2 regions of the Marinobacter sp. V34 genome follow, and region 2 is predicted to be linked to the other one. Evidence: predicted binding sites of a transcription regulator. Region 2 holds the regulator's gene; the other holds the start of a gene.

Region 1 (6,584 bases), on a different contig from region 2:
ATGGCTTGCCCGTGAGATCAACGACGCCCTCTGCGGTCAGAGTGATTTCCTTCGTGGCTTTGTCCATGGTCATCACAGTGACAACGTTGCCGTAGCCGTCTGTCATCTGGCTGGTTTCGCCGGGGGCACTCAGATGCCACCCCAGTATCTTTTGCTGCGGCGTGTTGCGGGGGGTAAGGCGTAGATACTGGATGCCGTTGTGCATGGGTTGATCGTAGGTATAGGTCGTGTCGTGGCGGATATTCAGCTTCATTGTTTCCACCCCATGTAGTCTTTCTGGATCTGGCCGGCGATGCGCTGGATGCGTTGCAGGAAATCGGTCAGATACTCATTCAGGCCGCGCTCGGCAATGTATTCGCGGTCGCCGTAGCGGATGTTGGCATACAGGCTTGTGGCCAGGCGCCTGGCCCGGCGGGCCTCGCCGCTTTCGATCTCCTCCAGAAGATCCGCGATTTCCTCCAGGCAGGCGTGAAGCGAACGGGGAACATCCGGTTTGAGAATCAGCAGTTCGGCCACATTCATTGGTTCGATATTGTGGCCGTACGTATTCTGGTAGGCCTCAAAGGCGGCCAACGAATGCAGCAGCGCCGTCCATTCGAAGAACGACTGGGTGGGGTGCCCTTCCAGGGATTTGGTGGCCATGTGGTGGCGGATGTTAAGCACACGGGCGGTGGCGTCTGCACGCTCGATGAACGTGCCCAGGAGCAGGAAATGGAAGGCGTCATTACGCAGAAGGGTGCCATAGGCCGCACCACGGAACACGTTTGAACGCTCGCGGGTCCAGTCGAACACCCGGCTAGCATTGGACTCGGTCACCCCTTTTCGGCGCAACTCTTTCAGCTCCATCCACGCCAGATTGATGCTTTCCCATACGTCCGCGGAGAGATTGCCACGCACTTGCAGGGCGTTGTCCCGCGCGCTGCGGATAACGCTGAACACACTGGCAGGGTGGCGGTCATCCAGGAGCAGGAAGTCAATCAGGTTCTGGGGGGTGATTTCCTGGTAGAGCTCATGAAAGACTTCTTGGGTGCCGGTCACCAGCAACGGCACGGACAACTGCTCCTCGCGGTCTTCGGGAACGTCGATCAACGCCATGGTCAGGCTGACGTCCAGCAGCCGGGCCTGGGTTTCCGCCCTTTCGAGGTATCGGGCCATCCAGAACAGACTTGATGCGGCTCGGCTCAGCATTCGTCGCCCTCCAGTACCCAGGTGTCCTTGGTGCCGCCGCCCTGGGACGAATTCACCACCAGCGACCCTTCTTTCAATGCCACTCGGGTCAATCCACCGGGCACCATCTGCACTTTTTTGCCCGAAAGCACAAAAGGTCTCAGGTCCAGGTGTCGTGGTGCGACGCCTTCGTTCACGAAGGTTGGGCAGGTCGACAGGCTCAGGGTGGGCTGAGCGATGTAGTTGTCTGGTCTGGCCTGCAACAGCGATCGGAAATGGTTCAGCTCACTCTTGCTGGCTTTCGGGCCGATCAGCATGCCGTAGCCACCAGCGCCCTGGGTTTCTTTGACCACCAGGTCCGGCAGGTTGTCGAGGATGTACTTGAGGTCTTTTGGTTTACGGCCCTGCCAGGTGGGGACGTTTTTCAGGATCGGCTCTTCTCCCAGGTAGAAGCGAATCATGTCGGGTACGAAGGGATAGATGGCCTTGTCGTCGGCGACGCCGGTGCCCATGGCGTTGGCAAGCACCACATTACCGCTGCGGTAGGCGGCATAGAGCCCGGGAACGCCCAGCATGGAATCCGGGTTTCCGGCTAGTGGGTCAAGAAAATCGTCGTCAATCCGCCGGTAGATGACGTCCACCTGCTGGGGGCCGATGGTGGTCTTCATGTACACCTTGTTGTGGCGTATGAACAGATCAGCGCCCTCCACCAGCTCGACACCCATCTGGCGGGCCAGGAAGGCATGCTCGAAATAGGCGCTGTTGAAGCGGCCGGGGGTGAGTACCACCACGGTGGGGTTGGGATTCAGGGACGCTGCACGCAGGGTTTCACCCAGCAGTGCTGGGTAGTGTTCAACCGGTGCTACCGGCGCCTTGGCAAACAATTCCGGAAACAGGCGCATCATCATGCGTCGGTTTTCCAGCATGTAGGAGACACCGCTGGGGCAGCGAAGGTTGTCTTCCAGCACGTAGAAGTCGCCATCGTTGTGGCGGATCAGATCGATGCCGGCTATGTGGGAATACAGGTTTCGTGGCAGCTTCAGGTTCTGCATGCCAGGCTGGTACTGGGGATTAGCGAACACCTGCTCAGCACTGATAACCCCGGCTCGAATGATGTCGAACTCATGGTAGATATCGAACAGGAAGCGGTTCAGAGCCTGCACCCGCTGGCGTAATCCCGCCTGCAGACGTTGCCAGTCACTGGCGGAGATCACTCGTGGAATCAGATCGAACGGAATGAGCCGTTCGGCCCCCTGGTCTTCGCCATAGACATTAAAGGTAATGCCCAGGCGCTGAAACAGAACGTCTGCCTCGCGGCGCTTTTCGGCTAACAGGGCTTCGTCGGATCTGATCAGCCAGTCCTCCAGCACCCTGCAGCTGGGCCGCACCCGGTTATCCTGATCGAACAGCTCGTCGTAGATACCCTCGGGTGGGGTTTGTATCAACATAACCTTGACCCTCTCCTGAACACGCCACTCACCGGATGTGGGTAGTCGATATCCAGCCATTCCCATGAGTTAAAGGAATAGCAAAAGGCAGGCCACTCTGGCGGCAAACGGTAGGTTTATCACCGGAACGGGTTATTTAAGCAAAGGCCAGGCGGAGGGAGGTGTCAATAAAAAGCATTGCCAGCCGCCAGAAAAGGCGGCTGGCAGGTAGGGTTATTCCAGGGATGTCGCGCCGATTCGATGGATACTGACATCCGCACCGTTGAATTCTTCTTCGTCGGTGAGACGCAGGCCGGAGATGGCGCTGACAATGCCGTAGACGATCAGGCCGCCGACAAAGGCCACCACAACGCCAGCAACCGCGCCGATGACCTGCGACATCAGGCTGACGCCACCGAGGCCCCCGAAGGCTTCCTGGCCAAAGATGCCGGCGGCAATGGCGCCCCAGACGCCGCACACACCGTGTAACGGCCAAACACCGAGTACATCGTCCAGACGTTCGATCCTGTCTTGGGCCCACTCAAACATGTACACGAAGATGGCGCCGGCGATGCCACCGGTAATAAGTGCACCGACGGGGTGCATCAGGTCCGAACCGGCGCACACAGCCACCAGGCCGGCGAGCGGTCCGTTGTGAATGAAGCCCGGGTCTTTGCGGCCCACCAGCATGGCCACCAGAACGCCGCCCACCATGGCCATAAGGCTGTTCACCGCCACCAGGCCGCTGATGCCGTCCAGAGTCTGGGCGGACATCACGTTAAATCCGAACCAGCCAACGGTGAGAATCCAGGCGCCCAGCGCCAGGAACGGGATGTTGGAGGGGGCAAAAGCCACCACTCTGCCGTTGCGGTAGCGGCCGTTACGTGCTCCGAGCAGGAGCACGGCGGCCAGGGCGATCCAGCCGCCCACGGCGTGCACCACAACCGAGCCGGCAAAGTCGTGGAAGGCCGCACCAAACTGGTTCTCCAGCCAGGCCTGGAAGCCGTAGTTGCCGTTCCAGATCATGCCCTCGAAGAAGGGATATACAAACGCCACGATCAGCCCCGAGGCGATGAGCATCGGGTAGAACTTCGCACGCTCGGCGATACCGCCGGAAACAATGGCAGGAATGGCGGCAGCAAAGGTCATCAGGAAGAAGAACTTGACCAGATCATAGCCATTCGCGGCCGTCAGCTCCGAAGCGCCGGCCATAAAATGGCTGCCATAGGCGATGTAGTAACCAATGAAGAAGTAGGCCACGGCGGAGATGCCGAAATCGGTCATGATTTTCACCAGGGCATTCACCTGGTTTTTGTGGCGCACGGTGCCGACTTCCAGGAAGGCGAAGCCAGCGTGCATGGCCAGTACCATGATGGCACCGATCAAAATGAACAGTGTGTTGGCGCTTTCGGTCAGGGTATGTACTGCACTCGTGATATCCACGGGTTGGTTGCTCCTGATTTTATGGTTTTATCCGCCTGTCACGGGCGGGTTGTGCATTGATAGCGTGCACAGCAAGCAAGGAGTGTTCCATTTTGAGGCAAATTCAGAGCGGAGAGTCGATTAGGTGATTTCTTGCTCTGACGTGGGGCGGAATTGCGTTGGAGGTGGGGTGATCGTGCTTTTTAATGGTGCATTAACGGGGGAGGCGCACCATTCTGGCCGCCTACCACAGTAATTCGTCCTGATCGGATTCGTCGGAACTGCGGGAATCCGGTGCAGCGGACGCATCGGCTTCGGGGTTCATGAGTTCCCTTATCCGCATCTCCTGTTCCTCGATCGGCCCGGACAGATCGATAATGATTTCCACCCGGCGGTTTTTGGCACGGTTCTCCGAAGAGGTGTTTGGTACCCGTGGCTCGGTGTACGCGAGACCGGTGACCGCCAGCCGGGCAGGCTTCAGTTTACCCTCGGCGAGGAGCGCATTGGCAACCGCTGCTGCCCGAGCGGCGGACAGGTCCCAGTTGCTGTAGAACCGCTGTGTGCGGATGGGAACATCGTCGGTGTGGCCTTCGATGGTCAGCTTGCCGGGGATCTCCACCAGTATGTCGGCCATTTCCAGCAACAGGCCTTCAAACTCCCAGGTCAGGTCCGCCGAACCGGAGGGAAAAGCCCCCTTCTCCTCAACGCGAACAATGATTCTATGATGATCCTGGGTGAGGTTTACCCGGCCATCTTCGATGGCTGTCTCAAGCACCGATCGAACCTGCTCCAAGGTCTTCTGGAGCTCGTCCTGAATGGCGGATTCCACAGCCACATCCGTAGGGCTCTTCAGGGTTTCCAGTTCGGGCTGTTGGTCGGTGGTTGTCTGTTTGACTTCATTGACGACGGTGGGCTCGGGCGGTGCCGGAGAAAACTTATCGAAAATCGGGCTAGTGCCCATGGGTATTTCCAGGGCGGGCACTTCACGTTGCACACCGAATGCTTTCGACAGTTCGCCAGCAATCTGTTTGAATTTCTGCGCGTCGATTTCCGAGAACGATAGCAGCAGCACAAAGAAACACATCAGCAGCGACATCAGGTCTGCAAAGGTTACTACCCAGGCGGGAATACCCGCTTTTTCCTCTTCCGGTAATTCATCCATGGCTAAACGCCTGCCGTCTCGGCTTCTGAGTTTTTCTCACGTTCTTTCGGCGTCAGGTAACTCGACAGCATCTGCTCGATAACCCGTGGATTGGTGCCTTCCTTTATGGCGACCAGCGCATCAATATAGAGCGATTGCAGACGCGCTTCCTCGGTCATTCTCAGCGAGAGTTTGTCTGCGATGGGGGTGGCGATCATGGTGGCAATCATGGCGCCGTAGAGTGTGGTTAGCAGGGCAACCGCCATGGCGGGTCCGATGGACTTTGGGTCTTCCATATTGGACAGCATCTGCACCAGACCGATGAGTGTGCCGATCATGCCCATGGCGGGGGCCACGTCGGCCATTGCCGTAAAGACTTTTGCGCCAGACCGATTGTGATCCAGCGTCAGTAGGCGCTCTTTGGACAGCAGGTGTTTGATGGTTTCAGCATTCTGGCCATCGACCAGCATCTGTATTCCCTGGCCGAGAAAGGGCGAGCCAACTTCACGCTCTTCCAGGCCAAGAACACCTTGCTTGCGGGCAACATTGGCCACCTCAATCAGTTCATCAATGCTTTCACGGGTGTCCGGCAAGCGGAATTTGAACGCTCGAGCGGCCACTTTGAATGCGCTGAAAAATTGGCTGAAGCTGAATTTCGCCAGCACAACAAGCATGGTGCCACCGACCACGATCAGTATCGAGGGAGGGTTGATGAAGACATCCGGCGATACGCCAAGTATGACGGCAGAAGCAATAAGCAGGATGGCCCCAACGAGGCCGATCAGGGTGGCAAAATCCAAGATAGCTCCAAAAGGTTTTGTGATTCAGAGGGCTTTTGAAGATTAACGGTAGCCCACAATTGAATCAATCGCTATCCGTAAGCGTTTGTGTCTCTGTTTTAAGATCTTTCCACGCCGCGTAACGAAGCAGGTCTGATTCCACCAGGGCCAGGCATGCTGCCACCACGCCGGCGTCGTCCAACAGGCCGAATCCCAGCAGCAGGTCCGGGATTAAATCCAGGGGGTTAAGCACGTAAACGAGGGCGCCGGCTATCGCTGCAATGCTTTTCCAGGGGACTTCACGATAGTTGCCCTGCCAGTAGTCCCTCAGCATGGAAAACATCAGCCGGATGTCGGTGCTGAACCGGCTCAGCTTGCCGCTATTCCTGACTTTGTCTTCGATAGCTTGCTGGCGGTTGAGCAGGGCTCCCACATCTCGGCGGTGAACCTTGTCAGCCTCGTGATTCAACTGTTTGTTTGCCGTGTGCTTGCTAAAACCTGTCATCGGGCTATTCCTATGTGGGATGGCCTTGCAGTTCCATGATCCATGAAGCCTGTGACAAAGCCAAGGGTGTTTGCGAGGCGATTTCCGATCATGGTTATACTGGTGGTATGACTGATTTCGTGAAACATAATCCCTCGTCCTTT
Region 2 (6,584 bases):
TTGCGGGAACTGGCAGGACGGCTGGAGATCGCACCACACCAGATTGCCTACATGGGCGACGACCTACCGGACCTGCCCGCAATCCGTTACGCCGGACTGGGCATAACGGTACCGAACGGGTACTGGCTGGTGCGACAGCACGCGGATTTTTGCACGTCGGCAGCGGGGGGCAGCGGTGCGGTTCGTGAAGCGTGTGAACTACTGCTCTGTGCCTGCGGGCAGCTCAATGCCAGCCTGCAACCCTACCTGGAGCAGGACTGAATGGCCGCTGAAGCCCTCTATGCACGGCCCTGGGCACGAAGCCTGGGGCTGGCTGTCACGATAGTGGCACTGTTTTTCCTGCTCTGGCAAAGTGACGAGCCATCAGAGCCGGTGGATGCCGCCGCGCTGAGAGGAGAATCGGAACCAGACGGTTTCGTGGTTAATGGTCGCTACCTCTCCTTCGATGAGACCGGGCGGCTTACCGCACATTTCGAAAGCCCGCGCATTGAGCAATTCGAGGCCCGCAACCAAACCATTATGGAGTCACCGAATGCAACGCTCTACGGCGAACCTGGCAACGCACCCTGGCAAGTCCAGGCCAACAAAGGCCAATTCATGGAAGCTGACGACCTGGTCCACTTGACGGGGGATGTTCATGTGTCCCAGCAAGCCCAAGGTGGGCGCTCACTGACGTTAACTACGTCGACACTGACACTGGATAACGCTGAGCGTACAGTTTATACAGATGCCCCGGTGGAACTGACCGACTCGTTCAGCCTGACCCGCGCAACCGGCATGAAGGCCTGGATTGATGACCGAATCCTCGAACTCGACTCTCAAGTGGAAGGACGCTATGAGCCCGGCAAGTAAATTCATGCCCCATCCTCACCCCAAAGGACACCAATCGGTTGTGTCGCGCCCGGTGATCTCAGCGATTGCTCTGGTACTAACGCTGACCGTTGGCATGCCATTCGCTGCCGCCTTTGACCTGGAGTCCGACCAACCCATCACGGTCAACGCCGATAACGCACGGCTCGACGAAGGTCAGGGCATTGCAACCTATACCGGTTCCGTTGAAATGAGCCAGGGCGATGCCAACCTTATGGCGGACAAGGTTGTACTTCACCGGGATGAAAACGGCGTCAGTCGCATTGAAGCCACCGGTACCCCGGCACGCTATCGCCAGCCTGCCATGGAAGGCCAGGGTGAAACCGACGCTCGCGCCCTGACCATCACCTGGTCCGCCTCCGACAACCGGGTCACCTTTAAGCGCGAAGCCGTGATTGAACAGGGCGGCAACCTGTTCCGCGGTGACGTGATTCATTACGACAGCGCCGAGCGCGTGGTAACTGCGGAAGGCGCCGCTGACCAGGGCGATGGCAGCGGTCGCGTCGAAATGGTCATCCAGCCGCGCGGCAACTCCGGCAGCAATTCAGATAACCCTAACGGACAGGATACCGATGGCAGTTCTCAGGGCCAGTAACCTCGCAAAAAGCTACAAGCAGAAGAAGGTCGTCATCGACGTTTCCCTGGAAATTCGCAGTGGCGAGATCGTCGGTCTGCTTGGCCCCAATGGCGCGGGCAAAACAACGTGCTTCTACATGATTGTTGGCCTGGTCCCCGCCGACAATGGTCGCATCACCATCGACAATCAGGACATAACGCCACTACCCATGCATGGCCGAGCCCGAAAAGGAATCGGCTACCTGCCCCAGGAAGCCTCCGTGTTCCGCAAGCTCACCGTGCGCGACAACATACTGGCTATCCTGGAAACCCGCCGCGAACTCAAGCGAGCGGACCGAGAGGCCAAGTTAGAGGAACTGCTTGAAGAGTTTCACATCACCCACATCCGCGATAGCGTTGGCATGGCCCTTTCAGGGGGGGAGCGTCGGCGGGTGGAAATCGCCCGCGCGTTGGCGATGGAGCCGGCGTTCATCTTGCTGGACGAACCTTTCGCCGGGGTCGACCCCATCTCAGTGAGCGACATCAAGCAGATCATCCGGCACCTGCGGGACAAGGGCATCGGCGTACTGATCACCGACCACAATGTGCGGGAAACCCTCGATATCTGCGAGAATGCCTACATTGTCAGTGGCGGCCACATCATTGCCTCTGGCAACTCGGACGATATACTGGCCAACCAGCAGGTCAAAGAAGTGTATCTGGGCAACGAGTTTCGCCTGTAGTACACTCGGCAAAGAACTTGCTTGGCGCGGCAAGTAGCCAGCATACAAAGAGTTTTTGTGCAACCCCGGCTCCAGAGAGCGCCCGAGTGACGCAAAGAGAGAGCCTGAGTGACGGAAGAGAGAGACCGAGTGACGGATCCTGAACCATGGTTATGAAAGCCTCATTACAGTTAAAGCTGGGCCAAAGCCTGACCATGACGCCCCAGCTGCAACAGGCTATCAGGCTTCTGCAGCTCTCCACCCTGGATCTCCAGCAGGAAATCCAGCAAGCATTGGAATCCAACCCAATGCTGGAAACCTCGGAAGACGACGACAACCAGAATCCGGAATCAACGGACAGTGACAACGAATCCTCTGAAACTGCGTCGGCCGAGGAATCCAACACCACCTCCGACACCGCAACGGAGTGGGACGAATCCGAGAACGGGCCTGACTGGTCATCCGAAACGGACAGCCCCGACACCATTCCCGACGACCTTCCCGTCGACACCGCCTGGGATGACATTTACCAGTCAGCGCCCGCTTCAGCGGCCCGTAACGACGACGAAAACGACCACGACTTCGAGACCCGCAACTCCCCCACAGAGACACTTCAGGACCACCTGGAATGGCAACTGAATCTGACGCCCATGAGCGAGCGGGATCAGGCCATCGCCCACGCCCTGATGGATGCGGTTGATAACCACGGCTACCTGACCTCTCCGCTTGAGGAAATTCATTCAGGTATGGTGGACGAAGCCGATGAAGACCCGTTGGAACTGGACGAAGTGGAAGCCGTTCTTCACCGTCTTCAGCACTTCGACCCACCTGGCGTATTCGCCCGTAATCTGCAGGAATGCCTGCTGATCCAGCTAAACCAACTGCCCCCGGAAACGCCTTGGCTGGCCCAGGCGCGACTGGTGATCACCCACTATATAAACCTGCTGGGCAATCGCGATTACGCCCAACTGTTGCGCCGCAGTCGCCTGAAAGAAGAACAGCTACGGGACGTGCTGGCGCTTATTACCGGGCTGAACCCGCGCCCTGGCGACACGCTGGACCAGGGCGAGCCAGACTACGTCATACCTGATGTGATCGTGCGCAAACACAATGAGCGCTGGCGCGTGGAACTGAATCCTGAAATTGCACCGCGCATTCGTGTGAATGCAAGCTATGCTTCTCTTATAAAGCGTGCGGACAGCAGTGCCGACAACACTTACCTGCGAGACCAGTTGCAGGAAGCAAAGTGGTTCATCAAGAGCCTGCAAAGCCGCAACGAAACCCTACTCAAGGTGGCCACGCGCATTGTCGAGCACCAGCAGGGATTCCTGGATCATGGCGAGGAAGCCATGAAACCATTGATTCTCTCTGATATTGCCCAGGCGGTGGAAATGCACGAGTCGACCATTTCAAGGGTCACCACCCAGAAGTACATGCACACACCGCGGGGCATATTTGAACTTAAGTATTTTTTCTCAAGCCATGTTAGTACCGACGAGGGTGGAGAGTGCTCATCCACGGCAATCCGCGCGATGATCAAGAAACTGATTGCGACGGAAACTCCGAAAAAGCCATTGAGCGATAGCAAAATTGCAGCCATGCTAGGAGACCAGGGTATCAAGGTGGCTAGACGAACCGTGGCCAAGTATCGCGAGGCAATGCACATTCCTCCGTCCAACGAGCGAAAACGATTGGTGTAGGAAGCGTCTGTTCCCGGCCTCACGGGGAGAGCCCTTTCCTGAAAGTATACCGCCTGCAGCATAACGCTGTGGCACACAGCTGGCATCCTGACGGGTGCCGGCAAGCTGAAAACAGGAGAAGCCTATGCAACTCAATATTTCAGGCCATCACGTAGAACTGACTCCCGCACTGAAAGATTACGTATCAGGCAAATTTGAAAAGCTTGAGCGGCACTTCGACCATATCAGCAATTGCCAGGTTACCCTTGAGGTGGAAAAAGTGCGCCAGATGGCGGAAGCTACGCTTCACGTGATAGGTGGTGAGATTCACGCAAAGGCCGAAAACAGCGATATGTACGCTGCCATTGACGCATTGGTAGACAAGCTGGACAGGCAGATCCTGAAGCACAAAGAAAAGAACGTAGACCGGATGCATGGGAACGGCGCCCGCTAGGACGACTCCCCCTGCATGACAGTTAATCGAGCTGCGGCACTGGCTTACCAGGCAACACGTGCCGCAGCCTTTTTTTACGGAACTGCAGTCGATTCATGACCGACACATCCCTGACTATCGAGAACATTCTCGCGCCGGAGCTGACCCTTTGCCGGGTGCCTACGTCCAGCAAAAAGCGGGTTATGGAAACCATTGCCGAGCAGATCCAACAGCACGACTCTTTGCTCAGCGACACCGAGATATTCAACAACCTGGTCGCTCGCGAGCGGCTTGGAAGCACAGGTATCGGACAAGGCATTGCGATCCCCCACTGTCGCCTGGAAGGGCTGGATCACGTGGTCGGCGCTTTGCTGACCCTGGAAGAAGGCGTTGCGTTCGATGCCATCGACAATCAGCCGGTGGACCTCGTCTTTACCCTGATCGTCCCCAAGGAAGCCACCAGCGAGCATCTTGAGCTTTTGAGCCAGCTTGCTGAAAAGTTCAACGAGCGCGCATTCTGCGACCAACTGCGTCAGTGCACCGATGCAGCCTCTCTTTATCGCCGGATGACAGCCGAGACAAGCTGAATAACTCCATATCCAAGGTGAACGGGCTATGAAACTGATCATCGTCAGCGGCCGATCAGGTTCCGGGAAAAGTACCGCGTTACACGTTCTCGAAGACCTGGGCTATTACTGCATCGACAACCTGCCCATTGGCCTGCTGTTCCCTCTCACACAGGAAGCCACCAACCAGAATTCTCCCGGCCGGCTGGGAAAGATGGCTGTCAGCATCGACGCCCGCAACCTTTCCGGAGAACTGAGCAACTTCGAGAATATCTACCGCAGCCTTCAGGATACCGGCGTCACCATAGAAATCATTTATCTGGACGCCGATGAACAATCCCTGTTGCAACGCTTCCATGCCACGCGCCGGAAACACCCGCTGAGTGATGACAAAACCTCCTTGCGGGAGGCCATCGGTAACGAGAAGAAGCTTCTGGAGCCCCTTTCCAAGCTGGCGGACCTTTACATCGATACCACCGGGCTGTCCATGTACGAGCTCCGGGATATGGTGAAGCAACGGGTCGCTGGCAGGCGCCATCAGGAACTGGCGCTGCTATTCCAGTCGTTCGGGTTCAAGCATGGCGTGCCACTGGATTCGGACTATGTGTTCGATGTGCGCTGCCTGCCCAATCCATACTGGGACACCAGCCTTCGGCAGTTCGTGGGGACCGACCAGCCGGTCATCGATTTTCTCGAAAAGGAGCCGTTGAGCCGTAAGATGGTCGACGATCTGACCCAGTTCCTGGAAAACTGGCTGCCATCGTTTGCCGACAGCAACCGCAGCTACATGACCATATCCATCGGCTGCACCGGTGGCCAGCATCGCTCGGTTTATATCTGCGATCAGCTCGGCCGCTATTTCTCGGGCAAATACAGCAACGTGCAGGTTCGCCACACCGAACTGCCCCACCTGCAAAGCAGGGAAAGCTGAAGCGCCTATGATCCGCCGCCCCATTACCATTATCAACAAACTTGGGCTCCATGCCCGGGCGGCAGCCAAGCTGGTCGCCAAGGCCTCCGAATTCGAAAGTAGCATTCAAATCAGCCGGAAAGGTCGACAGGTAGACGCAAAAAGCATTATGCCCGTGATGATGCTGGCCGCCAGCCAAGGGACAGAAGTGGAGCTGATTGTAGACGGGCCGGATGAATCCGAAGCTGTCGACGCGCTGGTCACACTGATCAACGATTACTTCGGGGAAGGCGAATAATCGCCCGCACCGGGAATCCTCGCCCGTCTACGGCATTCACCTACAACTCTTCCTCACCTATGTTACCTAACTCCGCTATAATACGAGGGTTTTCTGACTGTGGGTGATCCATGACCGATATTCTGGAGAAAAGCCAAGCGCGCCAACGCCTTCGCTCCCTGAGCGAAGCGCTGGACAGTGGCGCCCTGAAACAGGTTGCCCGCATCCTGAATGGCGGCCTGAGCCCCAGTGACATCGCCCACCTGCTCGAATCATCGCCACCCCGCCAGCGTGCCCTACTCTGGAACCTGGTCGACAAGCAGCTTGAAGGCGAAGTCCTCCAGTATCTGAACGATGATATCCGAGGTTACTTCCTGAGCCAGCTGAACGCTCAGGAACTCGCCGATATCATCGAGGATTTCGAGTCGGACGATCTGGCCGACTTGCTGCAACAGTTGCCAGACACGGTGATCCAGGAAGTCCTGGACACCATGGACGAGCAGGATCGTCAACGCGTCGAAGAAGTACTCTCCTACCCGGAGGACACCGCCGGCGGCCTGATGAACACGGAC

What was found. Region 2 encodes sigma-54, which starts transcription at its own class of promoters, with help from an activator protein. Its sites were predicted from a motif close to ANTGGCATNNANNTTGCTNT; they were not measured.
Region 1: a site for sigma-54 is predicted at 4,110-4,129, ahead of AC0B60_RS19625 (ammonium transporter). Genes of this name have one in related genera too.

Annotation. Positions count from the first base shown of each region.
Region 1 covers NZ_JBUPZY010000017.1:9,276-15,859, forward strand. The annotation lists gene AC0B60_RS19610 (transglutaminase family protein) at 1-253, opposite strand, end outside; gene AC0B60_RS19615 (alpha-E domain-containing protein) at 250-1,188, opposite strand; gene AC0B60_RS19620 (circularly permuted type 2 ATP-grasp protein) at 1,182-2,615, opposite strand; gene AC0B60_RS19625 (ammonium transporter) at 2,829-4,037, opposite strand; gene AC0B60_RS19630 (MotB family protein) at 4,261-5,178, opposite strand; gene pomA (flagellar motor protein PomA) at 5,181-5,957, opposite strand; gene AC0B60_RS19640 (YkvA family protein) at 6,022-6,441, opposite strand; gene AC0B60_RS19645 (fructosamine kinase family protein) at 6,477-6,584, shown strand, end outside.
Region 2 covers NZ_JBUPZY010000003.1:388,121-394,704, forward strand. The annotation lists gene AC0B60_RS07265 (KdsC family phosphatase) at 1-261, shown strand, start outside; gene lptC (LPS export ABC transporter periplasmic protein LptC) at 262-852, shown strand; gene lptA (lipopolysaccharide transport periplasmic protein LptA) at 857-1,465, shown strand; gene lptB (LPS export ABC transporter ATP-binding protein) at 1,443-2,168, shown strand; gene AC0B60_RS07285 (RNA polymerase factor sigma-54) at 2,321-3,847, shown strand; gene hpf (ribosome hibernation promoting factor) at 3,972-4,280, shown strand; gene ptsN (PTS IIA-like nitrogen regulatory protein PtsN) at 4,376-4,846, shown strand; gene rapZ (RNase adapter RapZ) at 4,875-5,756, shown strand; gene AC0B60_RS07305 (HPr family phosphocarrier protein) at 5,764-6,033, shown strand; gene mgtE (magnesium transporter) at 6,144-6,584, shown strand, end outside.